Regions from separate parts of the Mesorhizobium sp. AR02 genome, predicted to be linked through region 2. Evidence: riboswitches for the same ligand, from Rfam matches in the RefSeq annotation. Region 2 holds a riboswitch; each other region holds the start of a gene.

Region 1 (7,446 bases), 2.4 Mb from region 2:
CCCGCCAGCGGCCGCGACAAATGCGGGATCATCAACCCGACAAAGCCGATGACGCCGGCGACCGAGACGAGAATTGCCGTCGAGAAGGCGGCGACGAGAAACGTCGTCCTGCGCATCCGCGCCACCGGCACACCAAGGCTTTCGGCAGCACTTTCGCCGGCCAGGAAGGCGTCCAGCCTGCGATGGTTCCACAGCCCGTAGGCCGCAATCGTGCCGGCGCCCAGTGCGCCCAGCCAGACATTGTCCCAACGCGCCAGCCCCAGCCCGCCCATCGTCCAGAACAGCACGGAGTGGGCGGCGCGCTGATCGCCGGCAAACACCAGATAGTTGGTCAAGGCCGTGAACAGGAAGGAAACGGCAAGGCCAGCGAGGATCAGCCGTTCCGGGCCTTGCCCCCTCACCCGCGCGACCAGCAGCAGGACGATGCAGGCGGCCAGTATGCCGCCGGTGAAGGCCGCGATCGGCAAGGTCCAGATGCCAAAACTGTCACCAAAGACGGTGATGACGGAAACCGCACCTGCGGCAGCCCCCGACGACAGGCCGAACAGGAAGGGATCGGCGAGATCGTTGCGGGTCACCGTCTGCAGCAAGGCGCCTGTTATGCCGAGGCCGCCACCGACCCAGATCGCCAGGATCGTGCGCGGCAGCCTGAGATCGACGACGATCTTGCCGACCGGGCCCGACACCTGGTGCTCATTCAACCCGACGGCATGGCCGAGTGCGGCAATGACGTCGGTCAGAGGTATCAGCGTCGAACCATAGGCGATCGACAGCAGCACGAGGGCGACGACCGCCACCGTGCCCGCTGCCATCGCCAGCGCGAATGCCTTGTGCCCTGAAAGCGCGCCGGATTCATGCCCAGGGGCAAATAGCATCAGAACGCTTCCGGATGCATCGCCTTGGCGATCTTGGCGATCGCCTCGATGTTGGCCGGCCCGGGCGTCAGTTCGGCATAGCGAAGGGCAACGAAGCGCTCATTTTTGACCGCGTCGGTCTCCTTCATGGCCGGATGCGCTTTCAAAAAATCGAGCAATTTCTTGTAGCCGCCGCCGTCCTGGTAATCGAGCAGGATGAGGAACTGCGGATTGCGCGACGCCACCGTTTCCCAGTCGGTGTTGCCCCAGCTGGTGTCCATGTCGGCCATGATGTTGTCACCGCCGGCCGCCGTGATCATGGCGCTCGGGATGGCGAATTTTCCGGCGGTGAACGGCTTGTCCTCGCCTGAGTCATAGAGGAACACGCGCGTTCCCTTGCGATCGCCGACCTTGGCGGTGATATCCGCGAGTTGCGCCTTCCAGCCGGCAACAAGCTTCTCGGCTTCGGCGTCCTTGCCAAAGATCTTGCCCAGCTTTTCGACGTCGCCATACAGCAGGTCCATCGAGGCGGCGGGCCGGCCCTTGTCGAGATGGACGCAGCTTTCGGTCAGCACCAGCGTCTTGATGCCGTGCGGGGCGAGCGTGTCAGGCGTCACGTCACCGCCCGGCTTCATGCCATAGTACCAGCCGGCGAAGAAGAAATCGGGCTCGACCGCGACGAGGTTTTCGAGCGTCGGGTATTTTGGCGCCAGTTCCGGAATGGACCCCTGCTCGGCCTTGAATTCGGGGCCGACCTTGTACCATCCGGTGATGCCGGTCAGGCCGACGATCGACGGCTGCAGCTTCAGCGCGAAGGCCATCTCAGCCATGTTGAGATCGTGGATGACGGCGCGCTTGGGCGGTGCATCGAAGGTCAGCGGTTTGCCGCAGCTATCGACCGTGACCGGGAAGGCGAAGGCCGTCGAGGCCAGCAGCGAGAAGACGAGCGACAGTGCGAGACGTTTCACGGATTTTGCTCCTTGGTTGAACAGTGTCGGATGAAGGCAGGTTTCGATCAGGATGGCGGCGCGGCGCGGTTCGGAACATCGAACACCGTCAGTTCGCGGTCCTCGGTGGGGTGGCGCAGGCGAAACACGTCGACGCCGAAAATCTCGCGGATCAGTTTTTGCGTCAGCGCCTCACGGGGCGCCGCCAGCGCATGCAGCCGCGCTTCGTGCATCACCGCGACTCTGGTGGCGAAGGGCGCCACCAGAGCCAGATCGTGCAGCACCGCGATCACCGTCATGCCGAAGCCGGCCACGAGTTCGAGCAGTTCCGCACGGGCGCGCGGGTCGAGATGGTTGGTCGGCTCGTCGAGGAACAGCACTTTCGGTTGCTGTGCGATGGCGCGCGCAAGCTGGGCGCGTTGACGTTCCCCGCCCGACAGCGAGCCGATGCTGCGGCCAAGCAGCGGCAACAGCCCGGTCCGGCGCAGCGCGTCGACGACAATGTCGCGTTCCTCGCTCCTGCGCCTCAGGCCGGCATGCGGGACGCGGCCAAGCTCGACATAGTCGATCACCGCCAGCCGCGGATCCGGCTGGTCGGTCTGGCCGACAACGGCGATGTGCAATGCCCGTTCGGCGGCAGAAATCCTGTCCAGGCGGCGCCCGCCAAGCTTCACCTCGCCCGAACTTGGCCTGAGCATGCCAGACAGCATGCGCAGCAGCGTCGTCTTGCCGGCGCCGTTGGGGCCGATAATGGCGAGGCGATCACCAGCGGCAACCGACAGGCTGACCGCATGGACCAAGTCCCGGCCATTCGCCATGGCGCCCAGATCGCTGGCCTCAAGAAGCGGCATTGTCATCGACTATCACCCGCAAGCTTGGCAGGTGCCGGGATGCGGGCCAGCGTCTTGCCGGCCAGTCGCGGCGGACGTTGTCCGGAATTGCACCAGCCGTCTGCCAGCGACGCATAGAGCCTGGCAAATCGCACGAGATCGCCGGCGTCGGCCTCGGCGTCGATGGAGCCGAAGAGGTAGGAAGCCTTGCCCGGCGCCTGGAAGGCCACCGTCAGCGGCCGCGCGCAGCCCGCCATGCATTCAACGCCTTCGATCGTGAAGCCATGCGCCACGGCGGGTTCATGGTGGGCCGAGAGCCGGGAACGCAAATCGCTGCACAAGGCTTCGCCCGACCTGGTCCCTGTCGGAACGTCACGGCAAAGCGTGCACACGATGATGCGATGATCGATGGAGCCGTCCAACTTTCCGTCACTTTCCAAAACTGGCGACGGAAGGATGTTGGCGAGCCGGCCGACAAGACCGACGTCCACGTTTCCTCCCGGCACACCCCGTCCGGTCAACTCAGTGATGGCAGGTCTCCTGGCTCGCGGGTCTTTGCGCAATCCGGCCTTCCCAGCCTTGCCGGCCAGTGGCATGTCGGATCTTGCTCACCGCTTACAGTTGCGGGGGCAGCCACGGCCTCGACCCTTTGAGGGCTTCACCGTGTTCCCTTTTCACCCCTTGCCTTTCGACGCGGGGACCATCACCGGGCCATCGTAGTTTTCCGCCGATCGCGCCGCAACGGTTTTTTGGTCCGAGCTCGAACGCATCCACAAAATCAATTTGTTATAACATTACATATCTCACCAGGCGACGCTGTCAATCCCGGATCGGTAACGGTCATCGAAACATCGGAAAATTTTCAGAAGCCGATCGGGATTTCAGGGCCCGAAACGCCGATTGAGAACGTGCTGGTGAACGACGATCTCGCGCTCGATCGCGAACAGGCCCGAACCCTGCGACTGGTAGCGGTCGCCCCAGAGTTGGCCGGCGGTGGCGATGTCGATAAGGCTGATGGCCATGACGACAAGCTCGCCCTGACGGCGCAGCGACCCTTCCACCAGATAGTCGGCGCCGATACGGGCACGGACCTGCGGCCACTCGGCGCGGCCGAACGACGTGAAGGAAAAGCTGGAGTTCCGCGCAAGCACCGTGATGGTGCCGAAGCGCGCGACACCGTTGATCAGATCCTCGGCGAAACCGTCGACCATGGCCTCGTCGGCCGGATCGCCGCTCTCGTTGCGGAAGCGCACCACCGCCACGATCGGTTGCGAGCCGATCTCGGGCGCTGCCTCGGCCCCGGCGGCGAGCATGTAGCCCCGCTTTGGGACGGTGCGCACCATGTCCTCGCCGATCGCCTTGCGGATCTCGCGGATCGATTGCGTGAGCGAATCCTCAGTGACGTAGACACCGGGCCAGACGGCATCCATCAGCTCCGATTTCGGCACGACGCGGCCCATGTTGTGGGCAAGGTGTGAAAGCAGCGCGTAGGCCTTGGGGCGCAGGAACAGCGGCTCGTTGACGCCGCGCAGCGTTCCCATCGACAGGTCCAGCGTGAACCCGCCGAAACGGAAAATCTGGTCGGCAACCGCCGTCCTCATCGGGACACCCCTCCCCGGACATTGGGTCGTGCAGCATCGATTCCCACATCGGACGCGGCACGGACACATGCATTATTGCCCAATGCGCAATTTCGATCAAACTGGCCGTCGACACGGTCAGTAATGTCAGCGCGCCAAATGCGAGGAGCCATGAACCCGATCGAGAAAGCGCTGTGGTTTGTCGAGAGCCATCTGCCTGAGGCAATCTCGCTCGACGACGTCGCCCAAAGCAGCGGTGTGTCGCGCTTCCACGTGACGCGCGCCTTCGGTGCCGCCACCGGCCGCTCCGTCATGGGCTATATGCGGGCGCGGCGCTTGAGCGAAGCGGCGCGCAGGCTGGCCGGCGGGGCACCCGACATCCTCTTGGTGGCGCTCGACGCCGGCTACAACTCGCATGAGGCTTTCACCCGTGCCTTCCGCGACCAGTTCGGCACCACGCCGGAGCTGGTGCGCGCGCAAGGCTCGACCAAGACCCTCGACCTCGTGGAGCCGATCCTGATGGACCAATCCCTTCTCGCCAACCTCGAACCACCGCGCTTCGAGACCAGCCGGCCGTTCCTGATCGCCGGGCTCGGCGAACGCTACAGCTGCGAAACCAGCGCCGCGATTCCGATGCAGTGGCAACGCTTCGGCCCTTACATCGGCAACATCCCGGGCGAGACCGGCGACGTTGCCTATGGCGTCTGCGTCAACGGCGACGATGCCGGCAATTTCGACTACATCGCCGGTGTCGAAGTGTCAGACTTTTCCGACCTCCCCAAGGAATTCAGCCGCGTGCGCATACCGGCGCAGAAATATGCGGTGTTTTCGCATCGCGAGCACATCTCGACCATCCGCCGCACCGTCAACACGATCTGGAACAAATGGCTGCCGGCCTCCGGGCACGAGATATCGGACGCGCCCGAATTCGAACGCTATGGCCCGGAGTTCGATCCGCGCAGCGGCAATGGCGGGCTGGAGATCTGGATACCGGTGAAATCTTAGGTATCGCGCGACCGTACCTTGGTGTGTGGCCAAGGTACGGTCCGCCGCTCCGCCTACTCCACGGTGAGAGCGACCTCGTAGAGGCCGGGATGGGCCTGACCCAAGGCCTGGTTGCGATCGAGAAAGCCGCTGCTGCGCAGATGCTCGAAGACCCGCCGCATGGCCGCTTGGTCGTGCGCCTGGGCGTAGTTGACGACACGTGTGCCGTCGAGACTTCGGTGCAGGCTGGCGGACATCCAGCCGGGAACGCCACGGCAACTCGTTGCCGCCTCCCGCAGCAGATCGATCAGTGCCTGCTGTCCGCCTTCGGGCACGGTGAAGACATTGATCTGGGTGATGATGCCGGTGTCGGCGCGAATGATGGGCATTTTGCTTCTCCTTCGTTGGCGGCTGGCAAACGAAGGAACGCCGATCAGCGAAAACCCCGAACGCCAAGCCAGGCGTAAAACCACGCCGTGGGCTTGCCGTGGGTTCCCATATGGGATGGGAACGGAGCTTCCAGTTGGTGGAAGGGAGCGGGTTTACCGTTTGCCGCTCCAGGGTCCTTTTCGACCCGTGTTCCATAGCATCGGCGCAAGCCGCCAACAACCGCGCATCATGGCAACGGATGCCGAAGCGAGTTCGCTATAGGTCGAGATCCCAATTCTGGCCAACCAGATCCTTGCCGAAGGAATGGTGGGGCTCTTCCTCGATCAATTTCAAGCCGGCCGCCTGGTAGATGTGCCGGGCGGCGGTCAGGATGTCGTTGGTCCACAAGGTCAGCGTCTTGTAGCCCTTGGCGCGGGCAAAGCCGATGCACTCCTCGACCAGCCGCTTGCCGATACCGAGGCCGCGCGCCGAAGGTTCGACATAGAGCAGGCGCAGCTTCGCCACCTGATCCGACTTGCGCACGACGAAGACCGAGCCGACGATCTCGCCATCGCGCTCGGCGATCCAGCTGCGCTCCCATTTCGGGTCGAAGGATTTGACGAACGCTGCGAGGATTTCGGCGACCAGCGCCTCATAGGTTTCGTCCCAGCCATAGTCCTGCGCGTAGAGCATTCCTTGCCGGCGCGTGACCCAGCCGATGTCGCCGACCTGCAGCGGCCGCAACAGATAGGGGATTTTCGGCTCGGCGCTTTCGCCCAGCAGCGCCTGAACCGTGCGCATGGATTTCACCAGCCGGTCCTGCTCCGACGCCGGCAGCCGGTCGAGCAAGGCCGCGACCTGGTCGTGCGAATCCTTGTTCAGCGGTGCGAAAGCATTCCTGCCCGTCGGGGTCAGTACAATCGACGATTGCCTGGCGTCCGATACCAGCGTCGACCGGGAGATGAGGTGAAGGGCCTCGAACTTCTTCAACAGACGGCTGACATAGCCGGCATCGAGACCGAGGTCGCGCCCGAGGTCGGTCGCGGTCAGGCCGTCGCGGTGCGCCAGCTCGTAGAGCACGCGCGCCTCGGTCAGCGAGAAGGCGCTTTTCAGCAGCCCTTCGTCGAGCAGCCCGATCTGGCGGGTGTAGAAGCGGTTGAAGGCCCGCACCGCATCGATCAGCTCTTTGTTGGACGCATCGTTGTCGGCCTGATGATGAATCGTCATGGGTATCTCCTGTATTCACAGGATCAACCATTTACTTGACTGGGTCAATTATCCGAGTTGATCACATCATCGGCAACACTGGCCAGCGATCGACGATCTTGCCCTGGGAAAGCACCGCGATCGGCCCGAATTGCTGCAGCACGGCCTCGCTCTGCGTCGGTCGCAGGAAGGCGTAATCGCCCGGCCTGGTGATGGCATTGGCGGGCAGGCCCATGAATTGCTGATTGGACGAGAGGCCGAGCAGGCCGTTCGTCTTCATGCCTTCGGGAAAGATCGGTTCGGCCATCCATTTGCCGCCATAGAGATAGCAACCCTTGCGGGGAAATCGGCCAAGCGCCTGCAGCAGGCGCGAAACGGCCGGCGGACCCGGCAGCATCGGCTCGACCACTTTCAGGATCGGCGTCGCGATGAAGGCCGCCGGCAAGAAACCGTCGAGGCCAGGCGTGTCGAAATCGCTGGGCAGCACGAAGGCCGAACCCATCGACACTTCATTGGCAATGCCGCCATGATGAAGCAGCGCGGTCTTGCTGCCGCCTATGTTGAGGATGCGGCGCTGGTCCATGCCGAGGCGCGCCACGAAAGCGGCGGCCCGCTCCGAGGCCTGCGCCAATGCTTTCGCCGGGCCGCCGAACAGGCCGGGAATGTGCGGTGCGTG
Region 2 (7,446 bases):
CGCCCGGCCTCGCGCTGGGCCGCCAGCGAAGCCGACCCGATCGCCTATCTCAAGGTCATCTCGGCTTTGCTGATGTCGCTGCGCGGCTCGGTCTGCCTCTACCAGGGCGAAGAGCTCGGGCTCGGCGAGGCCGAGCTGCGTTTCGAGGATCTGCAGGACCCGTACGGCATCCGCTTCTGGCCGGAATTCAAGGGCCGCGACGGCTGCCGCACGCCCATGGTGTGGGATGGCAGCGCCAAGAATGGCGGCTTCTCCCAGGCAAAGCCCTGGCTGCCGGTGCCGGCCAAGCATCTGGCACAAGCGGTCAATGTCCAGCAAGGCGACCAGGCTTCGCTGCTCGAGCACTACCGGCGCTTCCTCACCTTCCGCCGTGCGCATCCGGCATTGGCCAAGGGCGATATCACCTTCATCGAAAGCGAGGGCGACACCGTCGCCTTCACGCGCCGCGCCGGCAATGAGCAGATCGTCTGCGTCTTCAACCTCGGCGCCAAGCCAGCCAAGGTTGACCTTGGCAGCCGATCCCTGCAACCTTTGCCGGGACACGGGTTTTCCGGGCAGGCGAGCCCCGGTTCGATCGAACTTAGCGGTTACGGCGCCTGGTTCGGACGCATCGACTGAATTTTTGAGAAATCACTGGGAGGAAACCAATGGCCGATGTCAATTTGAGGCAAGTGAAGAAGTCCTACGGCAATCTCAACATTCTCCACGGCATCGACCTCGATATCAAATCGGGCGAGTTCATCGTCTTCGTCGGTCCGTCGGGCTGTGGCAAGTCAACCTTGCTGCGCTCCATCGCCGGGCTCGAGGAAATCACGTCGGGTGAGCTCAAGATCGATGGCGAGGTGGTCAATGACGTGCCGCCGTCCAAGCGCGGCATCGCCATGGTGTTCCAATCCTATGCGCTCTATCCGCATATGACGGTCTACGACAACATGGCGTTCTCGATGAAGATCGGCAAGGAAAACAAGGCCGAGATCGACCGGCGTGTGAAGCAGGCCGCCGAAATCCTGCAGCTGACCAAATATCTCGACCGGCTGCCCAAGGCGATGTCGGGCGGGCAGCGCCAGCGCGTCGCCATCGGCCGCGCCATCGTGCGCAATCCGAAAGTGTTCCTGTTCGACGAGCCGCTGTCGAACCTTGACGCCGCACTGCGCGTCGCCACGCGTATCGAGATCGCCAAGCTCAAGGAATCGATGCCCGCCACGACCATGATCTACGTCACCCATGACCAGGTCGAGGCGATGACGCTCGCCGACCGCATCGTGGTGTTGAAGGACGGCCATATCGAGCAGGTCGGTACGCCTATGGATCTCTACAAGAAGCCCGGCAATCTGTTCGTCGCCCAGTTCATCGGCTCGCCGGCCATGAACATCCTGCCGGCGACGATCGACAAGACCGGCAACCCGACCGTCGTCAGCCATGTCGGCGGCCGTAAGGCTACGGTGCCGATTACGACGCCTGCTTCGGCGAAGGGTGCGGCGGTAAGCTTCGGGGTGCGGCCGGAAGACCTCATGGTCGCAACCGGCGCGGATTATCTGTTCGAGGGAACGGTCGATTATGTCGAGCAGCTCGGCGAGGTTCAGCTGGTCTATGTCGACATCGGCCGCGCCGACCTGCCGCTGGTGACAAAGCTGCCGGGCAATGTCGAGGTCAAGCGCGGCTCGACGCTCCGGCTGAGCGCCAATGGCGAGGACCTGCATATCTTCGATGCGGACGGACATTCCTTCGCACTCCGGAAGCCGGAAGCAAAAGCGGCTTAAGACAGAACCCCATCTCGACGGCGTAAAAAAGAGCGGCGGGCATGGCCCGCCGCTCTTTTTTAGAATCGGCTTCGGCTGTTAGTGGTTGCCGAAGCGGTCCCGGTCGCTGCTCTGAGGGATCGACTTCTGCACGTCGCCCGATGAATTGAGCAGCTTGTAGACGGGCGAGCCGCTGTCACGGATCGAAGCCGTGCGCGAATTGTCAACCGAAGTCGCGGCAGGCTGGTTGGCGCCATTGGAGCCGTAATTGTCACTGCCTGCGAAGGCGCTGCCGGAGACAGCCAGAACGGCGGCGGCAGCAAGGATGATCTTCTTCATTTCAAGTCTCCTGAATTTTGAGCTTCACGGGAGCAGCGGGGCAAACCGCCGCTCCCGGAATCGGCTGTTAGCGGCCGAAAAGATTACGATCGGCACCCTTGACAGGCGCCTGGGCAGCCGGTTCCGACTTCTTGATCGAAGCCGTGTAAGAGCTGTCGGTCGAAGCAACAGCGGGCTGGTTGGCGCCATTGGAGCCATAGTTGTCGCTGCCAGCAAAGGCGCTGCCGGAGATGGCCAGGACGGCGGCAGCAGCAATGATGAACTTGTTCATGTTAGTCTCCTGAATTTCTGAAGGTCGGCCAGAGCGGCGGACAAAAGCCCGCCGTCGGCCGGGATCGGCTGTTAGTTGTTGCCGAAGAGGTTGTGGTCAGCACCCTGCACAGGCGTCTGAGCAGCCGGTTCCGACTTCTTGGTCGAAGCGGTGTACGAGCTGTCGACAGCAGCGGTGGCTGCAGGGGCATTCGAACCGTAGTGGTCGCTACCAGCGAAGGCGCTGCCGGAAATGGCCAGAAGGGCGGCGGCAGTGAGAACAATCTTTTTCATTTTGGGTACTCCAGTATTTTTCCGTCCGTCTAGCGGCGTGTCTTGGGATTAAAATCGCGTCGTTCGGACAGCCCCGATGTGGGAAAGCCAGCTAGCCGTTTCCAATCACGAAGTTGTTCCGTGTGGACCAAGTATCCACCACTTGAAATTGTACCAAGGCCCTCTAAGCCAAACATTTTTCTTTTTAATATCAAACTGTTAGTCAAAACCGGCGCTGCGATCACCAACTGTATCGGAGGCTCAGCGTTCACACCGTCCTGCACGCACCGTCAACAGAAACGAACCGTTCGGTTCGATTTTAGAATCTGCTAATAGTCACTTTTCGAAACCGTTAACCTTTTTTGCCGCCGTTTCGGGTCGATCTGGATAGCCGGCACCGCCACCAACGAAACGATTTTCGTGACCGCTGTGCTTGACCCGATCATTGCGCATGCGTGTCGCGCCACATGGATGCGATGTCGCTTTCATGCCGATGTCGCAAACGCTGTCGTGATTAGATCAGGGCATCTCAGGTGCCGCTTCGTGACGACGGGGCGGAGAATTGGGAAGCCGGTCAGAATCCGGCGCTGCCCCCGCAACGGTGGTGGAGTTCAAGTCGCAACGGGAGACCACTGGGCGAAAGCCTGGGAAGGTGTCGCGATCGTCCGCAAGGACACTCCAGAGCCCGGAAACCAGCCCGAGAATTTGAACTCGACTGATCGCGGTGGGCGGTCAAGAGGCGGATGGTGCATGCCCGGTTTTCGCCGGCCTGCGTCCGGTCCTTCCTCAATCACCACCAGTTCAGTCCTTGAAGCATGAGGACAGGACATGGATGCGCGCAACGACATGCTGAGGCTCTTGAACAGCCGCAGAGAGGGTTTCTCACTCGAGCAGCCCTTCTACACCGACCCAGACTACTTCAAACTAGACATGGAGCTAATCTGGTATCGCGACTGGCTGTTCATCGGCCATGATTGCGAATTGCCGAAGCCCGGCAGCTTCATCACCGTACAGATCGGCGACTATCCGGTCGTGCTGGTGCGCGATCAGCAAGGCAAGATCAACGCCTTCCATAATTCCTGCCGCCATCGCGGCAGCCGCGTCTGCAACACCGACAAGGGCATGGCGGCCAAGCTAGTCTGTCCCTATCACCAGTGGACCTATGAACTGGATGGCCGCCTGCTGTTCGCCCGCCAGATGGCCGACGGTTTCGACAAGACCCAGTTCGGGCTGAAGCCGGTCGCCTGCGAAAGCGTGGCCGGCTATATCTTCATCTGCCTGGCAAAGGAGCCCGCCGACTTCGCGCCGATGCGGGCGATGATCGAACCCTACCTCAAGCCGCACCGCCTGAGCGAAGCAAAGATCGCCTTCGAGAGCACGATCGTCGAGAAGGGCAATTGGAAGCTGGTCTGGGAGAACAACCGCGAGTGCTACCATTGCGCCGGCAATCACCCGGAGCTGTGCAAGACCTTCCCGGAAGCCCCGACGGTGACCGGCGTGCAAGGCGCCGACAGCGACCCGGAGATGCTGGCGCATTGGGCCAAATGCGAGGCAGCCGGCCTGCCGAGCAAGTTCCGCATCGACCCGGCCGGACAATACCGCGCCACCCGCGCGCCGCTGCTGCGCGACGCGGTCAGCTACACGATGACCGGCAAGCGGGCGGTGAAGAAGAACCTCTCCGACAGCGTCTCGGCCGACCGCATCGGCACGTTGATGCACTATCACTACCCGACGACCTGGAACCATATCCTGATCGACCATGCCGTCACCTTCCGGGTGCTGCCGATCAGCGCGACGGAAACCGCGGTGACGACCAAATGGCTGGTTCACAAGGATGCCGTCGAGGGTGTCGATTACGATCTTGCCGAACTCACTCATGTCTGGACCGAGACCAACGACCAGGACCGCCGCATCGTCGAGGAAAACGCCTTCGGGATCCTGTCGCCGGCCTATGAACCCGGTCCCTATTCGGAGCTGCATGAGGGCGGCGTGATCCAGTTCGTCGACTGGTACGCGCGCTTCATCGGCCCGCGCCTTGCCGACGATGGCCGGCCGGCCCTGCGCAGCGTTGCTTGAGAGGTTGAGGGATGAATGCGATGACGGATCTTGGCCTCTATCGCCATCTTGACCAGATGGCGCCGTGGAACGACAGGCTGCAGGTGCTGGAAGTGATCGGCGTCAGCGACGAGGCGCCTGACGTCAAGACCTTCACCTTCCGCTCCGACAACCAGACCTGGTTCCGCTACAAGCCTGGCCAGTTCGTGACGCTGGAGCTGCCGACATCGGACGGGCCGCTGATGCGCACCTATACTCTGTCGTCCTCGCCGTCGCGGCCGTTCTCGATCGCGGTGACGGTGAAGGCGCAGGCCGGCAGCATCGGCACGCGCTGGATGTTCGATCACCTAGCGCCCGGCTCGCACGTCAAGGCCTATGGGCCGGCGGGCGACTTTTCGCTGCACAGCCATCCGGCGGCCAAATATCTGTTCATCTCGGCCGGTTCCGGCGTGACGCCGATGATGTCGATGCTGCGCTGGCTGAATGACTGCGCGCCATGGACCGATGTCGGCTTCGTCAACTGTGCGCGGCGCGCCGAAGAGATCATCTTCCGCAAGGAACTCGAACTGCTCGGCGGCCATATGCCTGGCCTGTCGCTCGGTTTCATGATCGAGGAGCGGTCGAGCCGCGAGGGCTGGTACGGCCATATGGGCCGCATCGACGCCATCCGGCTGCCGCTGCTGGCGCCTGATTTCCGCGAACGCGAAATCTTCTGCTGTGGTCCGGACCCCTTCATGCGCGCCGTGCGCGGCATGCTGGACGCCGCCGGCTTCGATATGACGAAATACCACCAGGAAAGCTTTGCCGCACCCGCGGTGGAGGAAATCCCGGCACCGTTCGCCGCACCGTCGCAGGACGGCGTGGCCGTTCCCGTCGAAGCCGCAACACCGATCCGCTTCGCGCTTTCGGATGTCGACGCGGAGTGCGTCGCCGGCCAGACCGTGCTGCAGACGGCGCGCGCCTCGGGCGTGCGGATCCCCGCGGCCTGCGAATTCGGGCTGTGCGGAACCTGCAAGGTGAAGAAAGTCTCCGGCGCCGTCGAGATGAGCCACAATGGCGGCATCCTCGATCACGAGATCGATGACGGCTTCATCCTCGCCTGCTGCTCGAAGCCGCTGTCAGCGCTCGAAATAGAGGCGTAACAGCGTCGGGGCGGCCCTGCGCGGCATGGCCCTCAGCCGCCCCGACGGCAACCGGGTGCCACGCTTCGTGGCAAGGTGACGCCGGACAAGAAGAGGCAGACGCTAGGCCGAAGGTGCGCCTTCAGCACGACGTCATTGTCGCGGCCTGTGGCGCCCTGCCCTGCCATCTGCTTTCAGCAGAATCCTCTCGGTTCAGTCGACCGCCCCTGACGAGCCGCAACGCGGCTGGCGGTTCTGCCCTTGCAGCCCTTTCTCCCTGGATCGCCAGCGGAACAATTCCGTGAACACTGTTCCCCGTTGTAAGCCCCTTATAGGGCTGGCACAATAATCCTTTGTTTTTTCATGGTTTTTTGAAATCCAGCGCATCGCCTCTGGTCTCCAAATTTTAAAGTTTGCGCGTCACTTGACATTTGTCGATTGCAATTTGACTATTGTCAGCATCGGCATTTGGGCGGGAGATCACGTGCCGATCGGCATCCGACAGGGATTAGCCGAAGTCATGGGAGGACGATGGTGGAGCTGTTGCTCGAAGTGGAAGGGCTGAAGAAGTCCTTTGGTGGTGTCGCCGCCTTGCGCGACGGCCGCTTTCAGCTTCGCGCCGGCACGGTTCACGCGCTTTGCGGCGGCAATGGCGCCGGCAAGTCGACCTTTCTGAAGATCCTGATGGGCATCCAAAGGCGCGATGCCGGCTCAATCCGCCGCCGCGGCAAGGAGGTGGAATTCGCCAGCCCCGCCGACGCGCTGGCCTCGGGGATCGCCATCATCGAGCAGGAACTGAGCCCGGTTCCCCACATGACGGTCGCCGAGAACATCTATCTCGGCCGTGAGCCCAAGGCCCGGTTCGGCGGCATCGATTTTCGCGCCATGAACCGCGCCGCGCAGAAGCTTCTGGACGACCTCGAATTCGACATTCGAGCCACGCAATACATGATGAACCTCTCGGTCGCGCAGATGCAACTGGTCGAGATCGCCAAGGCGCTCAGCCACGACGCCGAGGTCATCTTCATGGACGAGCCGACCTCGGCGATCGGCGAGCGGGAGGCGCAGCATCTGTTTGCCGCGATTGGCCGCCTGCAGAGGCAGGGCCGCGGCATCGTCTACGTGTCGCATCGCCTGTCGGAAATATTCCAGGTCGCCGATTCCTACACGGTCTTCCGGGACGGTTCCTATGTCGGCAGCGGGGCGCTTGCCGAGATCGACCGGCCCGGCCTGATCCGCATGATCGTCGGCCGCGAGCTGTCCGAGGAATACGTCAAGACCAACACACCGACCGAGGAAACCGGGCTAGAAATTGCCGGGCTGACCTGCCCGAACAAGATCGAGGACATCTCCTTTTCAGCGCGCAAGGGCGAGATCTTCGGCATTTACGGGCTGATGGGGGCCGGACGGACGGAAATCTTCAATTGCCTGTTCGGGCTCGACAGGCCTTCGGCCGGAACCATCGCCATCGACGGAACCCCGGTTGCCATCTCGAAGCCGGCGGATGCGATGGCGCATGGCCTGGCGCTGGTCACCGAGGATCGCAAGCTGACCGGCCTCAATCTCTCCGATTCGGTGCGCGCCAACATCTGCATGGCCAGCCTGCCCGAGATGAGCCCCGCCTTTGCCATGGACCGGCCGCGCGAGGCGGAAGCAAGCCGCCGGATGCG
Region 3 (7,446 bases), 3.7 Mb from region 2:
GATGATTTTGGCGTGACGGGCGACGCTGTCGATCCAGAGGTCGACGGACATGGGGTGGCGCAGGTCGCGCAGCGCCGCCAGCCGCATCGAGGGCAGGCGGCCGGCATCCGCCTTCCAAGCTGCTGCCAGGCCGGCGAGGTCGCTGTCGGTGAAGGACAGGGCCACGATATCCGCCGGCGTCTGCCGCAGATCGACCGGCTCGGCGAGATCGTCGAGCGAGGCGGAGGTCGTGGTGAGGATATGCATCGCGGTCTAGCGCGGTTCACCGTTTCACGGAACGGCGAACCGCTCTATCTCCTTGTTTTTACGCAATTCCTGTGGGAAAACCGTGAAACACTTTTCCTGGAATTGCTAGGGCGGTTTGCGTCAGCCGGCGAGTATACGCTCGATTGCCGGGCGGTTCAGCCCCTTGAGGCCAATGACGACCAGGCGCGAGCGGCGGTCGTCCTCAGCCGTCCAGGCGCGGTCGTAGTAATGGTTGACGCGCGGGCCGACGGCCTGCAGCAGGAGCCGCATCGGCTTGCCGCCGACCTCGACGAAGCCTTTCACGCGCAGCACGTTTTCCTGTTCGGCGGCGGTGGCGACGCGCTTTGCCAGTTCGTCCGGATTGGCGACCGAGGCAATGTCGACAATGAAGGTGTCGAAGTCATCATGCTCGTGGTCGAAGGCACCGTCATGATGGGACTTGCGGTTCTCGATGTCGTCCTCGACGGCGAGACCGAGCCCGAGCAGCACGGAAGGATCGACCTTGCCATGCGACGTCGGCACGATCTTCACGGCGCGGGCGGAGTGTTCGCCAATGATGGCGTTGGCGCGCGCCGAACCGGCGGCGTCCATCAGGTCGCTCTTCGACAGGATGATCAGGTCGGCGCAGGCGATCTGGTCCTCGAACACTTCCTCGACAGGGTCGTCATGGTCGAGGCTCTCATCCCCAGCGCGCTGCGCCTGCAGGGCATCCATGTCGTTGGCGACGCGGCCCTCGGCGAGCGCCGGGCCGTCGACCACGGCGATCACGCCATCGACGGTCACGCGGCTCTTCACCGTCGGCCACTGGAAAGCCTGGACCAGCGGCTTGGGCAGAGCGAGGCCCGAGGTCTCGATCAGGATATGGTCGACCTTCGGCGTCAGCGACAGGATTTTGTCGAGCGCCGGCACGAAATCGTCGGCCACGGTGCAGCAGATGCAGCCATTGGCCAGTTCGACGATGTTTTCCTCCGGGCAGGTGTCGATGCCGCAACCTTTGAGGATCTCGCCGTCGATGCCGATGTCGCCGAACTCGTTGACGATGATCGCAATGCGCTTGCCGCCAGCGTTTTCCAGGAGGTGGCGGACCAGCGTCGTCTTGCCGGCGCCGAGAAAGCCGGTGACGACGGTGCAGGGAACACGGGAGACGGAAGCGGTCATGGTTAGTCCTTCAGCATGTCGAGAGGTGGAATGCGGGCAACGAGGCCGCGCTTGAGCGAACCAGGCCGGCCCCGCCAGGGAATGAGGCCATCGGTCGAGGTGGCGAAGAGTTTGGCGCCGGTAACGAGGTCGGCGCCGCTGGCCGCGGTCAGGTCGCCGAACACATAGCTCCAGCAGCCATCACGCAGGATCGCAGCGCTGAGGCGGCGCTTGCAATTACCGAGGCATTCTACCGCGCGGACGCGGATATGGTCGTCAGACGCTGCACGGCGCGTGTCATCAGCCAGCAGTTCGCCGGCGCGGGGATGGGCGTCGGAGCCGGTTTCGTCACGACAGGAGGCGCAGACGATGATCGTGACGCCGGCCAAGGCTTCGCTGTCGGCGGACGAGATATCCGCTGTGCCAGCCGAAAAACTGCTGTTCTGGTCCAAAAAGCCGGGCTCCTTGCCCGGAAACCCGCCGGGCGATCGGATTCTTTTGTCGCAGACGGCAGGTCTCCTGGCTCGCGGGTCATCGCCTTGGGTGCCGCCTTCCCGGGAATCCCCAGTGGCTTTCGGCCTTGGCTCTTCGCTTACAGTTGCGGGGACAGCCGCGGATTTGAGATTTTCATCCCGCACCGCATTCCCTCTTAGCCCCTGCCGTTGCGGGCAAGGGACCGTCTGGAGCGGATTTAGGCTTTTGCGGGCAGTGGAGTCAACGCGGGCTTACGACACGGCGATGTCGGCCAGCGCCGGACCCAGATCACCGACCGGCGTTACTTCGATGCGTTCAAGACCAAGCCAGCCCTGCATCTGCTTAAGTTCCTCGAAGAGTTGCGCCGCTGTTTCAGGCGGTGCGCCGGGCTCGGGGTAGGCCGCGTGCACGCGCAGGACGCTCGCTGGTCGGTCGGCCTTGAGATCGACGCGTGCGACGATCCTGTCGCCGAGCAGGAAGGGCAGGACGTAATAGCCGTACTGCCGCTTCTCGGCCGGGGTGTAGATTTCGATGCGGTAGTGGAAGTCGAACAGCCGCTCCGAGCGCGAGCGTTCGAAGACGACCGGATCGAACGGTGCCAGCAAGGCGCGCGCCTCGATTTTTCGGGGCAAGCGCGCGTCCTTATGGAGGTAAGCCGGCTTGTCCCAGCCCTCGACCCGCACCGGCACCAACTCGCCGGCCTCGACCAGTTCCTCCAACCGCCCCTTCATGTCGGCCGGCGACAGCCGAAAGTAGTCGCGCAGGTCGCCCGATGTCGCGATGCCATGGGCGCGGGCGGAGATGCGCAGCAATTCGCGGTGCGCGTCCCCGGCTGATGGCACCGGCAGATCGAGGATCGCCTGCGGCAGCACGCGTCCCGGCAGGTCGTAGAAGCGCTCGAAGCCGCGGCGATGTGCCGTGGTGATGCGCCCGGCCCAGAACAGCCATTCGAAGGCGTGCTTGGCATGGCTCCAGCCCCACCAGCCGCCCGAACCCTTCTGGCCTTCCAGCGCGGAAGCAGCGATCGGGCCGCGCGCGACGACCTCGCGGTAGATCTCTTCTATATAGGCGGCATGCTCGCGGCCCCATTTGGCCAGCCCCAGATACATCTCGTCGCCTTGCTCGGCGCGCTGCATGCGCCAACGCATCAGCGGATAGGTCTCGACCGGCAGGAACGAGGCCTCGTGCGCCCAGTATTCGAAGACCGTGCGCTTGCGCGTCACGGCGGCGTTGTCGAGCAGAGCGAGCGGGTAGGGCCCCAGGCGCGAATAAGGCGGCATATAGTGAGCGCGCACCACCGCGCTGACGGAATCGATCTGCAGCAGGCCGGTGCGGGAGAGCACGCGGGCGAAGTGGCGGCGGTCGGGTGTGCCATTTGGACGGGGATCGAGAAATCCTTGAGCAGCGAGTGCTATGCGCCGAGCCATGGCAAGGGAGATCTTTTCCTTCATTCGGTGTCACTCTGAGGGTGATGGGATCGGCGGTTTGATGGGTGATTCCAGGCCATGCTAGCAGGGTTTTGGCGGCAACCCTGTCAGGAGAGAAAAGTGGAGTAAAAAGCGAAGGAAATCAAACAGGAGCGGATCGGACCAGTTTCTTCGGATATGCCGTCCAGCACTGCGTTTTGAACAAGGTTTGACTTGCTTCGCTGGAAGTGCTGCGCTAACCCTCGCCGCGTTGCAGCATAGGCCCCTTAAAACGGTTCAGCGGTTAATCTGTCACGCTTCCGCATTAAGGTCCGGTGCTGTAATCAAAGTGGATTGGCGCCAACGGAAAACCGCTGCATGAACGCACTCCTCAGTTCGTACCTGCCCATCGTCCTGTTCATTGGCGTGGCGCTGGTCGTCGGCCTGGCGCTGCTGGCCGCACCGTTCCTGGTGGCCTATCGCAATCCCGATCCTGAAAAGCTTTCCGCCTACGAGTGCGGTTTCAACTCGTTCGACGACGCCCGCATGAAATTCGACATCCGCTTCTACCTGGTGTCGATCCTGTTCATCATCTTCGACCTGGAAGTGGCCTTCCTGTTTCCGTGGGCCGTATCCTTCTCGAAGATCGGCATGCTCGGCTTCTGGTCGATGATGGTGTTTTTGGCAGTGCTGACCATCGGCTTTGCCTATGAATGGAAAAAAGGAGCGCTGGAATGGGATTGAACGACAGTTCAGGCACCCTCGTCGCGCCGAAGCCGAAGGGCATCATCGATCCCAACACCGGCAGGCCGGTGGGGGAGGACGATCCCTTCTTCCTCGAAATCAACAATGAGCTTGCCGACAAGGGTTTTCTGGTCACCTCGACCGAGGCGCTGATCACCTGGGCGCGCAGCGGCTCGCTGATGTTCATGACCTTCGGTCTTGCGTGCTGCGCGGTCGAGATGATCCACACCTCGATGCCGCGCTATGACTCGGAGCGCTTCGGCGTCGCGCCGCGCGCGTCTCCGCGCCAGTCCGACATCATGATCGTCGCCGGCACGCTGACCAACAAGATGGCGCCGGCGCTGCGCAAGGTCTACGACCAGATGCCGGAGCCGCGCTACGTCATCTCGATGGGCTCGTGCGCCAATGGCGGCGGCTATTACCACTATTCCTATTCGGTGGTGCGCGGCTGCGACCGCATCGTGCCGGTCGACATCTACGTGCCCGGCTGCCCGCCGAGCGCCGAAGCCCTGCTCTACGGCATTCTTCTCCTGCAGAAGAAAATCCGCCGCACCGGCACGATCGAACGGTAAATCCATGGCCGCATCCCTTAGCGAACTGTCGACCTATCTCGGCGAGAAGCTGATCGGCCGTGTCACTGACGCGGCGATCGCCTATGGCGAGCTCACCGTTCATGTCGAACCACGCGACCTCATCGAAGTGGTGACCTTCCTGCGCGACGATGCGCGCTGCCAGTTCATCTCGATCATCGATGTCTGCGGCGCCGATTATCCGTCGCGCGCCAAGCGCTTCGACGTCGTTTATCACCTGCTTTCGCCGAAACAGAATGTGCGCATCCGCGTCAAGGTGCAGGCCGACGAAGAGACGATGGTGCCGTCGATCACCGGCGTTTTCCCGGGTGCCGACTGGTTCGAGCGCGAGACCTACGATCTCTATGGCGTGCTGTTCTCGGGCCATCCGGACCTGCGCCGCCTGCTGACCGATTACGGCTTCGAAGGCCATCCGCTGCGCAAGGATTTCCCGCTGACCGGCTTCGTTGAAGTGCGCTACGACGACGAAGCCAAGCGCGTCATCTACGAGCCGGTGGAATTGAAGCAGGAATTCAGGAACTTCGACTTTTTGAGCCCGTGGGAGGGAACTGATTACGTTCTTCCCGGGGACGAAAAAGCGAAACAGTGAGTAGGGAAGTAGTGAGCAGTCAGTAGGGAAAGAGTTGGAGCAACGGATCGAATCTTATCGCGACTTGAAGGTGTGGCAGTCGGCGATGACGCTCGCTGAAGATTGTTATCGTTTCACCAAAGAGTTTCCGAGGGATGAGATTTACGGCATGACCTCTCAGATGCGCCGATCGGCGGTTTCGATCGCGGCGAACATCGCAGAAGGATACGGTCGGGAAAACAGAGGGTCGTTCATTCAGTTTTTGCGCATGGCGCAAGGATCGTTGAAGGAACTGGAAACGCACGTACTGCTGGCATGCCGGGTTGGGCTGTTACGAAAAGACAATGAGATTGAACTGCTGCTGCGATGGGAAGAGATTGGAAAAATGATGAGATCTCTTATCCGAACGGTGCAGGCAAAGCAGGCGGAATGAAGCAGGCATTGAGATTGATGATCACTACTCACTACTCACTACTGACTCTTCGCCAGAGGCGCCACAATGGCTGAAACCTCCGTCCGCAATTTCAACATCAATTTCGGGCCGCAACACCCTGCGGCGCATGGCGTTTTGCGTCTCGTGCTGGAGCTGGACGGTGAAGTCGTCGATCGCGTCGATCCGCATATCGGACTTTTGCATCGCGGCACCGAAAAGCTGATCGAGGCAAAAACCTATCTGCAGGCGGTGCCTTATCTCGACCGGCTCGACTATTGCGCGCCGATGAACCAGGAGCATGCCTTTGCGCTCGCCGCCGAGCGCCTGCTCGGTATCGAGGTACCAAGACGCGGCCAGTTGATCCGCGTGCTTTATTGCGAGATCGGCCGCATCATGTCGCACATCCTCAATGTGACGACGCAGGCGATGGACGTCGGTGCGCTGACGCCGCCGCTGTGGGGCTTCGTCGAACGCGAAAAGCTGATGGTGTTCTATGAGCGGGCTTCCGGCTCGCGCATGCACGCCGCCTATTTCCGCCCCGGCGGCGTCCACCAGGACCTGCCGCGCCAACTGGTTGAAGACATCGGCAAGTGGATCGACCCGTTCCTGAAGTCGATCGATGACCTCGATCGTCTGCTGACCGGCAACCGTATCTTCAAGCAGCGCAATGTCGATATCGGCATTGTTTCGCTGGCCGATGCCTGGGCCTGGGGTTTTTCGGGTGTCATGGTGCGCGGCTCGGGCGCGGCCTGGGACCTGCGCAAGTCGCAGCCCTATGAATGCTATTCGGAAATGGACTTCGACATTCCGATCGGCAAGAACGGCGATTGCTACGACCGTTATCTCGTGCGCATGGAAGAAATGCGCCAGTCGGCGCGGATCATGCGCCAGTGCGTCGATTTGCTGCTCGGCAAAGAAAGCACCGGTCCGGTGTCGAACCTCGACGGCAAGGTCGTGCCGCCGAAGCGCCAGGCAATGAAGCGCTCGATGGAAGCGCTGATCCATCACTTCAAGCTCTACACCGAGGGCTATCGCGTGCCGGCCGGCGAGGTCTACGCCGCCGTGGAGGCGCCGAAGGGCGAGTTCGGCGTCTATCTCGTCTCCGACGGCTCCAACAAGCCCTACCGCTGCAAGCTGCGCGCGCCCGGTTTCGCACATCTACAAGCCATGGATTTCCTTTGCCGTGGCCACATGCTGGCCGACGTCACCGCCGTTCTCGGCTCCCTCGACATCGTGTTTGGTGAGGTCGATCGCTAAATGTCAGTCCGCCGTCTCGCAGAAGCAAGCGTCCAGCCAGCATCCTTCGCCTTCAACCGGGCGAACGCGGCAGCGGCGAAGCAATGGATCAAGAAATACCCGAAGGGCCGCGAGCAGTCGGCGATCATTCCGTTGTTGATGATCGCGCAGGAGCAGGAAGGCTGGGTCACCAAGGCGGCGATCGAGACGATTTCCGACATGCTTGGCATGCCCCGAATTCGCGGGCTCGAGGTCGCGACGTTCTACACGCAGTATCAGCTCAATCCCGTTGGTACCCGCGCGCACATCCAGGTTTGTGGCACCACGCCCTGTATGCTGCGCGGCTCGGAAGCGCTGATGGATGTCTGCCGTTCAAAGATTCATCACGACCAGTTCCACACCAACGACAAGGGCACCTTGTCGTGGGAAGAGGTCGAATGCCTTGGCGCCTGCGTCAACGCACCGATGGTGATGGTTTTCAAGGATACGTTCGAGGATCTGACGCCGGAACGGCTGGCTGAGATCATCGATCTCTATGACGCGGGCAAGGGTGCCTCGGTGGCGCCGGGACCGCAGAACGGCCGTACCGGCTCGGAGCCGGCCTCCGGCCTG
Region 4 (7,446 bases), 3.7 Mb from region 2:
TATCCTTTCTCGATCGCAGGCTCAACCGCGCCACTGATCCCGACGCGCTGCGTCGCCAACGCGGTGTCCAGGCGCTGCTGGTCATCGTGCTGGTGCCGGCGGTGATTGGCCTCTGCGTGCAGCTTGTCCTGCTCTGGTTCGTTCCCCTGGGGTTCTTCATCGCCGCCCTTCTGGCCACGTCGCTGCTGTCGCAGAAAAGCCTCTACGAGCACGTCGAGGCCGTGGCCGATGCGCTCGACAGCGCCGGCCTCGCCATGGGCCGTGTCGCCGTCTCGCGAATCGTCGGCCGCGACCCCGAAGCGCTCGACCGCGCCGCCGTCTGCCGCGCGGCGATCGAGAGCCTGGCCGAGAATTTTTCCGACGGCATCGTCGCCCCCGCCTTCTGGACCGGTGTCGGCGGATTGGCAGGCGGCGCCGCCTACAAGGCCGCCAACACCGCCGATTCGATGATCGGCCACCGCACGCCGCGCCACGAGGCCTTCGGCTGGGCGGCGGCGCGCTTCGACGACTGGATCAACCTGCCGGCATCGCGGCTGACGGCGCTGCTGATCGTGCTGGCGGCTTTCCTGGTCAGGGATGCCGACCCCCGCCGTGCCTGGCAGGCGGTGCGGCGCGATGCGAAAAAACACCGCTCGCCCAATGCCGGCTGGCCGGAAGCGGCCATGGCCGGCGCGCTTGGCCTGGCACTGGCCGGGCCGCGCAGCTATGGCGGCATCGTGGTCGACGACGTCTTCATGGGCGAAGGCGGCCGCCGCGACGTCGACAGCGACGACATCAGGCAGGCACTGAAACTCTACCGCGTCGCCGATTATCTGCTGATCGTGCTGTTCGGGTTGGTCTCGGTCGTCGTCATTCTGGCGTGATCTCACCCTCCCCCTTGTGGGGAGGGTCGGCGCGCAGCGCCGGGGTGGGGGTGCGGCGCCAAGCCCCCCACCCCGCTCCGCTTCGCGGATCGACCCTCCCCACAAGGGGGAGGGTGAGAAGCCTCAAAACTCGATCCCCTGCTGCGCTTTCACGCCTGCCGAAAAGTGGTGCTTCGTCACGCCCATCTCGGTGACCAGATCCGCCGCCTCGACCAGCGCTGGCTTGGCGTTGCGGCCGGTAACGACGACATGCAGGCCCTCGCGGCGGCCCTTCAGCGCGGCAACCACCTTGTCGAGATCGAGATAGTCGTAACGCAGCGCGATGTTGAGTTCATCGAGCACGACGAGGCTGATCGTGGGATCGGCGATCAACTCGAGCGCCTTGGCCCAGGCAGCTTCCGCTGCCGCGATGTCGCGCTTCAGATCCTGCGTTTCCCAGGTGAACCCTTCACCCATCGCATGCCAGACGACACGGTCACCGAAGGCAGCAAACGCATCCTTCTCGCCGGTGTGCCACTTGCCCTTGATGAACTGGACGACACCGACGCGCTTGCCATAGCCGAGCATCCGCAGCGCCAGGCCGAAGGCAGCCGTCGTCTTGCCCTTGCCCGGACCGGTGTTGACGATCAGCAGCCCCTTCTCGACCGTTTTGCTCGCCACCTCGGCGTCCTGCACCGCCTTGCGTTTGGCCATCTTGGCGCGATGGCGCTCTTCGTCCTTATTGTCGATGTCGGTCATCTCATTTCACCTTGAGCGGCAGCCCCGCCACCATCAGCAGCACGGTGTCGGCGATCGCCGCGACCTGCTGGTTGAGCCGTCCGGCGTCATCGCGAAAACGGCGCGCCAGGGCATTGTCAGGCACGATACCTTGGCCGACTTCGTTGGACACCACGAACCAGGGCCCGCGCGGCCGCGACAGCACATCCGTCAGCCGCCGGCATTCCAGCTCGAGATCGTGATCGGCCAGCATGTGATTGGTCAGCCACAGCGTCAGGCAGTCGACCAGCACCGGCTGGTTGTCGGGCAAAGCCGTAAGCGCGCCGGCAAGGTCGAGCGGTGCGTCGATGGTCGTCCAGCCTTCGCCGCGCCGCGAGCGGTGCAGTGCGATGCGCTCGCACATCTCGTGGTCATAGGCTTGCGCGGTGGCAATATAGACCCATGGTGAGGGCAACGCCATCGCCAGGGTTTCGGCGTGCGCGCTCTTGCCGGAGCGCGCACCGCCAATGATGAAGGTCAGCTTGCCGTGATCAGGCAAAGCTGTCGCGCAGGCTGGTCGCGGTGCCGGTGAAGCGTCCGCGCACCACGCCGACGACGGCACCAAGCACCAGCCAGAACACCAGATTGGTCACGGTCACCGCCACCACGAACTGGTGGTGCAGGCCTTCCGGGATCGGCGTCTCGAAGCTGTCGGGCTGCGGCGCGCCGACGATGTGCGGAGCGACGATCAGCAGCACGGCAAGGATGGCCAGCGGCAGCGACTTGCGGAACGCGATCAGGCCGAGCCCGATGGCAGTCGCGATCACGGTTGCCACCCACCAAATCTGGCGCTGCGTCAGGTCGGCCGCCGGCATGGCCGGCAGTTCCGGCGGCAGGCCGAGACCGGGCGCCAGCGTGAACACGGCAAAGCCGGCAAGACCCCAGAAGACGCCCTGGCGCCAATTGCCGATGCCGCCGGCGAATTCCGAAACCGCGACCAGGATCAGCGCGAAGCCGATGCCGGTGACGACATTGGACACGACGTTGAAGGCAAAGCGCTCGAAGCCGTCGGCCGGCGCCCAACCCTCGTCTTCGGCCGGAGCGGCAGCCTCGGCCGGTGCCGGCGCAGCAGTGCTCATGGCGTTCGATGCCGCAGGAGCGGCGGAGCCCATTGCGTTGCCGCTGGCGGCTTCGGCCGGCGCCGCGGCGTGCTCATGCTTGTGGCCGCCTTCGGCCTGTTCGTAGACTTCCGCCTTGAGGATCAGCGGCACGGTGGCATAGGCCTGCATGCAGGCGAGGACGACGCCGGCCACGAGCCCGGCGATCGCCGCGATGAACACGACGTTGCGAAACAGATTCATGATGTCAGATCCTCGTCAGTGGCAGGGAAACGCCATCGAATGCCGGTTATCATGACCGGCATTGTGGACCGCATCGATGTGCGAGAAGCCGACAAAGCCGATGATGAAGGTGCCGAGCAGCGCGGCGAGTGCCAGCTGCATGAAGCGCGACTGCGAGGAGACGGAGGCGCCGAGGGAGACGGAAGCAGTAGTCATATCTTGTCCTTTCACCCTCCACCCGAGGGCCTGTCAGTTTTGCCGTCGTCGGCAGGTCTCCTGGCTCGCGGATCAGCGCCCTTCTCCACCTTCCCGAAGACAAATCTTCAGTGGCATATGGAGAGGACTACCGCACACAGTTGCGGGGGCAGCCACGGCATTGGGCAACAAGTCAGCCCGCACCGCATTCCCTCTTGGCTCCAAAACGGAACCGACGACTGTGCGACTATAGGGAAAATCGCAACACGCGGCAAACCAAATTCCGCCGGCAATCAGCGCGATTGCGCCATGCCATCCCCAAGCACGACAATTGACAATTGTCATGGCCGGGTGTCGGCTGACCTCTTCACAGGAAGCCAGCCATGCAGCCGATTGCCAGCGAGCGCGCCCTACAACGGCCTGACCCAGGTTGAACCGACGCTGCCCTCGTCGGCCTATTGGGATGGTGAGAGTTACCAGCGCGACCTCGATGCCATCTGGTGCAAGAACTGGCTGCTGGTCTGTCGCGAGGCCGATCTGGCCCAGCCGCTGGCCTTCCGCCGGTTCCGCATCGGCACGCAGGACATCATCGTGCTGCGCGACGACACCGGCGAGTTGCGCGCCTTCCACAACACCTGCCGGCATCGCGGCTCGCAGCTTTGCCAGGAGAGCGAGGGCCGGCTGAAGGCGCGGCTGATCACTTGCCCCTATCATGCCTGGTCCTATTCGCTGCGCGGCGATCTCGTGCGGGTGCCGTCGAAATCATTGCCGGACGGCTTCGACAAGGCCGACCACCCGCTCTATCGCGTCGCACTTTCGGTGTGGCGCGGCTTCGTCTTCATCAATTTGCAGGAGAATGCGGCGGGCTCCGCACAGGCATCCTTCGACCCCGCCTCCGGCAATCTCGGCAACTGGCCGCTGGAAACGCTGGTCTCAGGCCATGTGCTGCGCAAGGTGATGCAGTGCAACTGGAAGATTTTTTGGGAAAACTTCAACGAGTGCCTGCACTGTCCGGGCGTCCACAAGGACCTGTCGCGGCTGGTGCCGATCTATGGCCGCGGCCTGATGAGCCGGCATGACGATCCAGAATGGACCCGCCACGCCGACAATGATGCGCCGGAATTTTCAGGCGGCCTGCGCGCCGGGGCCGAAACCTGGTCGCGCGACGGCCAGACGCACGGGCCGGTCTTCTCAGGGTTGACACCGGCCGAACGTGCCGCCGGCCAGACCTACGCCACCAGCCTGCCCTCGATGTTCATCGTCGGTCATGTCGATTATGTCAGGACCGTGCGCCTGGTGCCGCTCGGCCCCGAACAGACGGAGCTTGTCGCCGAATGGCTGTTCGCGCCCGAGGCGCTGGCCACGACCGACATCGACAACATCGTCGCCTTCGGCACACAGGTGCTGGAAGAGGATGCTGGTATCTGCGAGGTCAACCAGAAGGGCCTGCGCTCGATGCGCCACCAAGCCGGCGTGCTGATGCCCGAGGAATATGAACTGCACCGCTTCCACAACTGGGTGCGCGAGCGCCACGCAGCGCTTTCTGCCTGATCCTCACAAAGACTTCGGCAGGTAACGCCACGTCACGAAGCCGCATACAGCGGCCAGCAGGCTGAGCGTGATGAACACCGAGCCCAGTCCGAAGAAGGCCAGCACAACGGAATAGACCAGCGGCGGCGTCAGCTCCGAAAAATCGAGATAGGTGCGGTAGACCGCCGCCATCTGCGCCCGCTCATAGGAGCGCACCGAGCGCATGAAGGCGGTTGAACCCAGTGCATCGAGCGCAATGGTGAAGAACGCGCCACCAAGCAGGAAAGCGCCGGTCAGCAGCGGCGCACTCGCTCCCACCGTGCCTGCCGCCAGCAGCATTGCCGACATGGCGAAATAGGCAAAAGTCATGGTCTTGCGGCCGCCAAAGCGTTTTCCCGCCTTGCCCCAGAAGATGGCCATGAACAGCAGCGCATTGCCGGCCGAGACCAGCAGGCCGCCGGCCAGTTCGCCCTCGCCGGTGATGACCATGAACAGCGGTCCATAGACGAAGAAGGTCGACCAGAAGCAGGACCGGCCGAAGGCGATCAGCCAGGCAAGCCTCAGCCTCGGCTGCGCGATGAAGCGGCCGATATTGGCGAGCGGATTGGCCGGCCGGGTCTTGCCCGGCCGTATCGACCGGTTGTCGCCCAGCCGATAGGTCCAGAACAGCGCCAGCAGCGCCAGCGCGAACACCGCCACCGCGCCGTGCGCGGCATAGATGCCGAAGCGTGTGTAGAGGAAGATGCCGAGCGTCGGCCCACCGGTCCAGGCGAACATCGACCACGCCATGCGCAGCGATTCGGCCTGCATGAAGTCGGTCTTGCGGATGTGGTCCATGATGTAAAGGTTGAGCGTGATCGACAGCGCGCTGGCGCCCATCACCCGGCACAACATGCCTGCGATTTGCCCGGCAAGCGTGTGGGTGACGAAGAACAACGAGCCGATGGCGAGCAGGCAAGCGCCTGCTGTGTAGACCCAGCGCCGGGCAAACCGGCGGATCAGCATCGGCATGAACAACGTTACCGACAGGCCGAGCATCGCCACGATGGTGTAGAGGATCGAGACGATCTGTTCGTTGTGAAGGATTTCGTAGGCCTGGATCGGGATGACGCTCGACACCGTGGCGCGGGCGAAGGATTCGACCGCGTAGAGCGAGGCGAAGGTGCGCGCATCCGCGGCCTTGAGGGCCGGGAGCCAGATCGGATGGCGCACATGGGTGGACATTGCTTCCCCAAAGCAGAATCACCGACCAAATCTGCCGTGGTCGATCCCGAGCCAATAAGAGGAAACCGACGCATAACCGGCAAAAAGTGAAACCGGTCAAAGGCTTCCCGGCTCTGGCCTAAAGCGTCGCTTGACCCGATGCCCCGGCCTTCTTCTGTCCCGCCCAACCGTGATAGTCCTCAGGCGGGGCTGAATCAGATCGCGAGACCATGACCATCCACACGCCGACCGCACTCGTTCCGGAGCCATCCAGGCGCATCGTCGCCATCGACATCGTGCGCGGCATCGCGCTGCTGGCCATGGCGAGCTACCATTTCACCTGGGATCTGGAATTCTTCGGCTACACCGACCCCGGCCTCACCGCCTTCGGCTGGTGGAAGATCTACGCACGCTGCATCGCCTCGACCTTCCTGTTCCTGGTCGGCGTCAGCCTCTACCTTGCGCACGGCCAGCAAATCCGCTGGAACGGCTTCTGGAAGCGTTTCGCCATGGTCGCCGGTGCGGCGATCGCTATTTCGGTGGTCACCCGCATCGCGACGCCGGACGGTTTCATCTTCTTCGGCATCCTGCACGAGATCGCGCTCGCCAGCCTGCTCGGCCTCGCCTTCTTGCAACTGCCGGCCTTGCTGACGCTTGTCGTTGCCGCGCTCGTCATCGCGGCGCCCATCTACCTGCGCTTCGAGGCCCTGGATCACCCCTGGCTGTGGTGGATCGGCCTGTCGGCGATCAATCCGCGCTCCAACGACTATGTGCCGCTGTTTCCATGGTTCGGCGCGGTGCTTATCGGCATAGGCGTGACGAAACTCGCTTCTGCCGCCGGTATACGAGCGCGACTGGCGGGCCTGATGCCCGGCCGCTGGGCCAATCCGCTGCTCTTCATCGGCCGCCACAGCCTCGCCTTCTACCTGATTCACCAGCCGCTGCTGATCGGCTGCGTCTGGCTGTTTTCGCAGGTCATGCCGGCCCAGGTCGAAACCCCACAAGTCAATTTCCTGAAAACCTGCCAGCGCTCGTGCGAGCAGACGCGCAATGCAACCTTCTGCTCGAGCTATTGCAGTTGCATGCTGACGACGCTTGAGGGTGAGGCCACGCTTGATCGGCTCGAGAACAACGACCAGACTGCGGAATGGCGAGCGCATCTGGGCGATCTGGCCGGCAGTTGCACGGCCCAGACCGAAGACAAGATGGACGAGGGAGGAACGCAATGACCGAAACCCAACCGAAGCCCGGGGTGATCCCATGGCCGCCGCTGATCTATATCGCCGCCATCGCCATCAGTGTCGCCCTCGGTCTTTTCTATCCCCTGCCCTGGATCGGCGATCTCCTGGGCGACCTGCTGTTCGCCGCCGGCTGGGTGGCGCTGTTCGGCGTCGCGGCACTCTGGTTCACCGCGATCCGTACCATGATGCGGGCCAAGACCACGCTCAACCCCAACGCGGTACCCGACCACCTCGTCACCACAGGTCCTTTCGGCATCACCCGCAACCCGATGTACCTCGCCAACACGATGCTGTTGATCGGCGTCGCCTTTGTCTCGGGGATCGTCTGGTTCCTGCCGCTGGCCTTCATCGCGGCCTTCGCTACGCAGAAGGTCGCGA

The links. A riboswitch is a leader RNA that binds a small molecule or an ion and turns the genes downstream of it on or off. The one in region 2 is predicted to bind cobalamin.
Region 1: linked by a shared signal. The riboswitch ahead of DBIPINDM_RS39925 (DUF1636 family protein) and the one ahead of DBIPINDM_RS14645 (aromatic ring-hydroxylating oxygenase subunit alpha) in region 2 are both predicted to bind cobalamin.
Region 3: linked by a shared signal. The riboswitch ahead of DBIPINDM_RS32715 (DUF1636 family protein) and the one ahead of DBIPINDM_RS14645 (aromatic ring-hydroxylating oxygenase subunit alpha) in region 2 are both predicted to bind cobalamin.
Region 4: linked by a shared signal. The riboswitch ahead of DBIPINDM_RS32970 (CbtB domain-containing protein) and the one ahead of DBIPINDM_RS14645 (aromatic ring-hydroxylating oxygenase subunit alpha) in region 2 are both predicted to bind cobalamin.

The regions. Positions count from the first base shown of each region.
Region 1 covers NZ_CP080531.1:7,317,069-7,324,514, forward strand. The annotation lists gene DBIPINDM_RS39910 (FecCD family ABC transporter permease) at 1-875, opposite strand, end outside; gene DBIPINDM_RS39915 (ABC transporter substrate-binding protein) at 875-1,822, opposite strand; gene DBIPINDM_RS39920 (ABC transporter ATP-binding protein) at 1,870-2,658, opposite strand; gene DBIPINDM_RS39925 (DUF1636 family protein) at 2,655-3,122, opposite strand; cobalamin riboswitch at 3,144-3,351, opposite strand; gene DBIPINDM_RS39930 (winged helix-turn-helix domain-containing protein) at 3,513-4,232, opposite strand; gene DBIPINDM_RS39935 (AraC family transcriptional regulator) at 4,383-5,216, shown strand; gene DBIPINDM_RS39940 (antibiotic biosynthesis monooxygenase family protein) at 5,270-5,584, opposite strand; gene DBIPINDM_RS39945 (bifunctional helix-turn-helix transcriptional regulator/GNAT family N-acetyltransferase) at 5,841-6,791, opposite strand; gene DBIPINDM_RS39950 (DSD1 family PLP-dependent enzyme) at 6,853-7,446, opposite strand, start outside.
Region 2 covers NZ_CP080531.1:2,201,826-2,209,271, forward strand. The annotation lists gene DBIPINDM_RS14620 (alpha-glucosidase family protein) at 1-618, shown strand, start outside; gene DBIPINDM_RS14625 (ABC transporter ATP-binding protein) at 648-1,760, shown strand; gene DBIPINDM_RS14630 (DUF680 domain-containing protein) at 1,839-2,078, opposite strand; gene DBIPINDM_RS14635 (DUF680 domain-containing protein) at 2,146-2,349, opposite strand; gene DBIPINDM_RS14640 (DUF680 domain-containing protein) at 2,421-2,621, opposite strand; cobalamin riboswitch at 3,115-3,316, shown strand; gene DBIPINDM_RS14645 (aromatic ring-hydroxylating oxygenase subunit alpha) at 3,429-4,676, shown strand; gene DBIPINDM_RS14650 (hybrid-cluster NAD(P)-dependent oxidoreductase) at 4,697-5,797, shown strand; gene DBIPINDM_RS14655 (sugar ABC transporter ATP-binding protein) at 6,311-7,446, shown strand, end outside.
Region 3 covers NZ_CP080531.1:5,889,727-5,897,172, forward strand. The annotation lists gene DBIPINDM_RS32705 (cobaltochelatase subunit CobN) at 1-246, opposite strand, end outside; gene cobW (cobalamin biosynthesis protein CobW) at 367-1,404, opposite strand; gene DBIPINDM_RS32715 (DUF1636 family protein) at 1,407-1,835, opposite strand; cobalamin riboswitch at 1,875-2,079, opposite strand; gene DBIPINDM_RS32720 (winged helix-turn-helix domain-containing protein) at 2,109-3,308, opposite strand; gene DBIPINDM_RS32725 (NADH-quinone oxidoreductase subunit A) at 3,642-4,007, shown strand; gene DBIPINDM_RS32730 (NuoB/complex I 20 kDa subunit family protein) at 3,998-4,579, shown strand; gene DBIPINDM_RS32735 (NADH-quinone oxidoreductase subunit C) at 4,584-5,186, shown strand; gene DBIPINDM_RS32740 (four helix bundle protein) at 5,272-5,598, shown strand; gene DBIPINDM_RS32745 (NADH-quinone oxidoreductase subunit D) at 5,665-6,855, shown strand; gene DBIPINDM_RS32750 (NADH-quinone oxidoreductase subunit E) at 6,856-7,446, shown strand, end outside.
Region 4 covers NZ_CP080531.1:5,938,922-5,946,367, reverse strand. The annotation lists gene cbiB (adenosylcobinamide-phosphate synthase CbiB) at 1-863, shown strand, start outside; gene cobO (cob(I)yrinic acid a,c-diamide adenosyltransferase) at 987-1,601, opposite strand; gene cobU (bifunctional adenosylcobinamide kinase/adenosylcobinamide-phosphate guanylyltransferase) at 1,603-2,118, opposite strand; gene DBIPINDM_RS32975 (CbtA family protein) at 2,111-2,920, opposite strand; gene DBIPINDM_RS32970 (CbtB domain-containing protein) at 2,936-3,115, opposite strand; cobalamin riboswitch at 3,148-3,346, opposite strand; gene DBIPINDM_RS32965 (aromatic ring-hydroxylating oxygenase subunit alpha) at 3,488-4,645, shown strand; gene DBIPINDM_RS32960 (MFS transporter) at 4,649-5,848, opposite strand; gene DBIPINDM_RS32955 (heparan-alpha-glucosaminide N-acetyltransferase) at 6,058-7,056, shown strand; gene DBIPINDM_RS32950 (methyltransferase family protein) at 7,053-7,446, shown strand, end outside.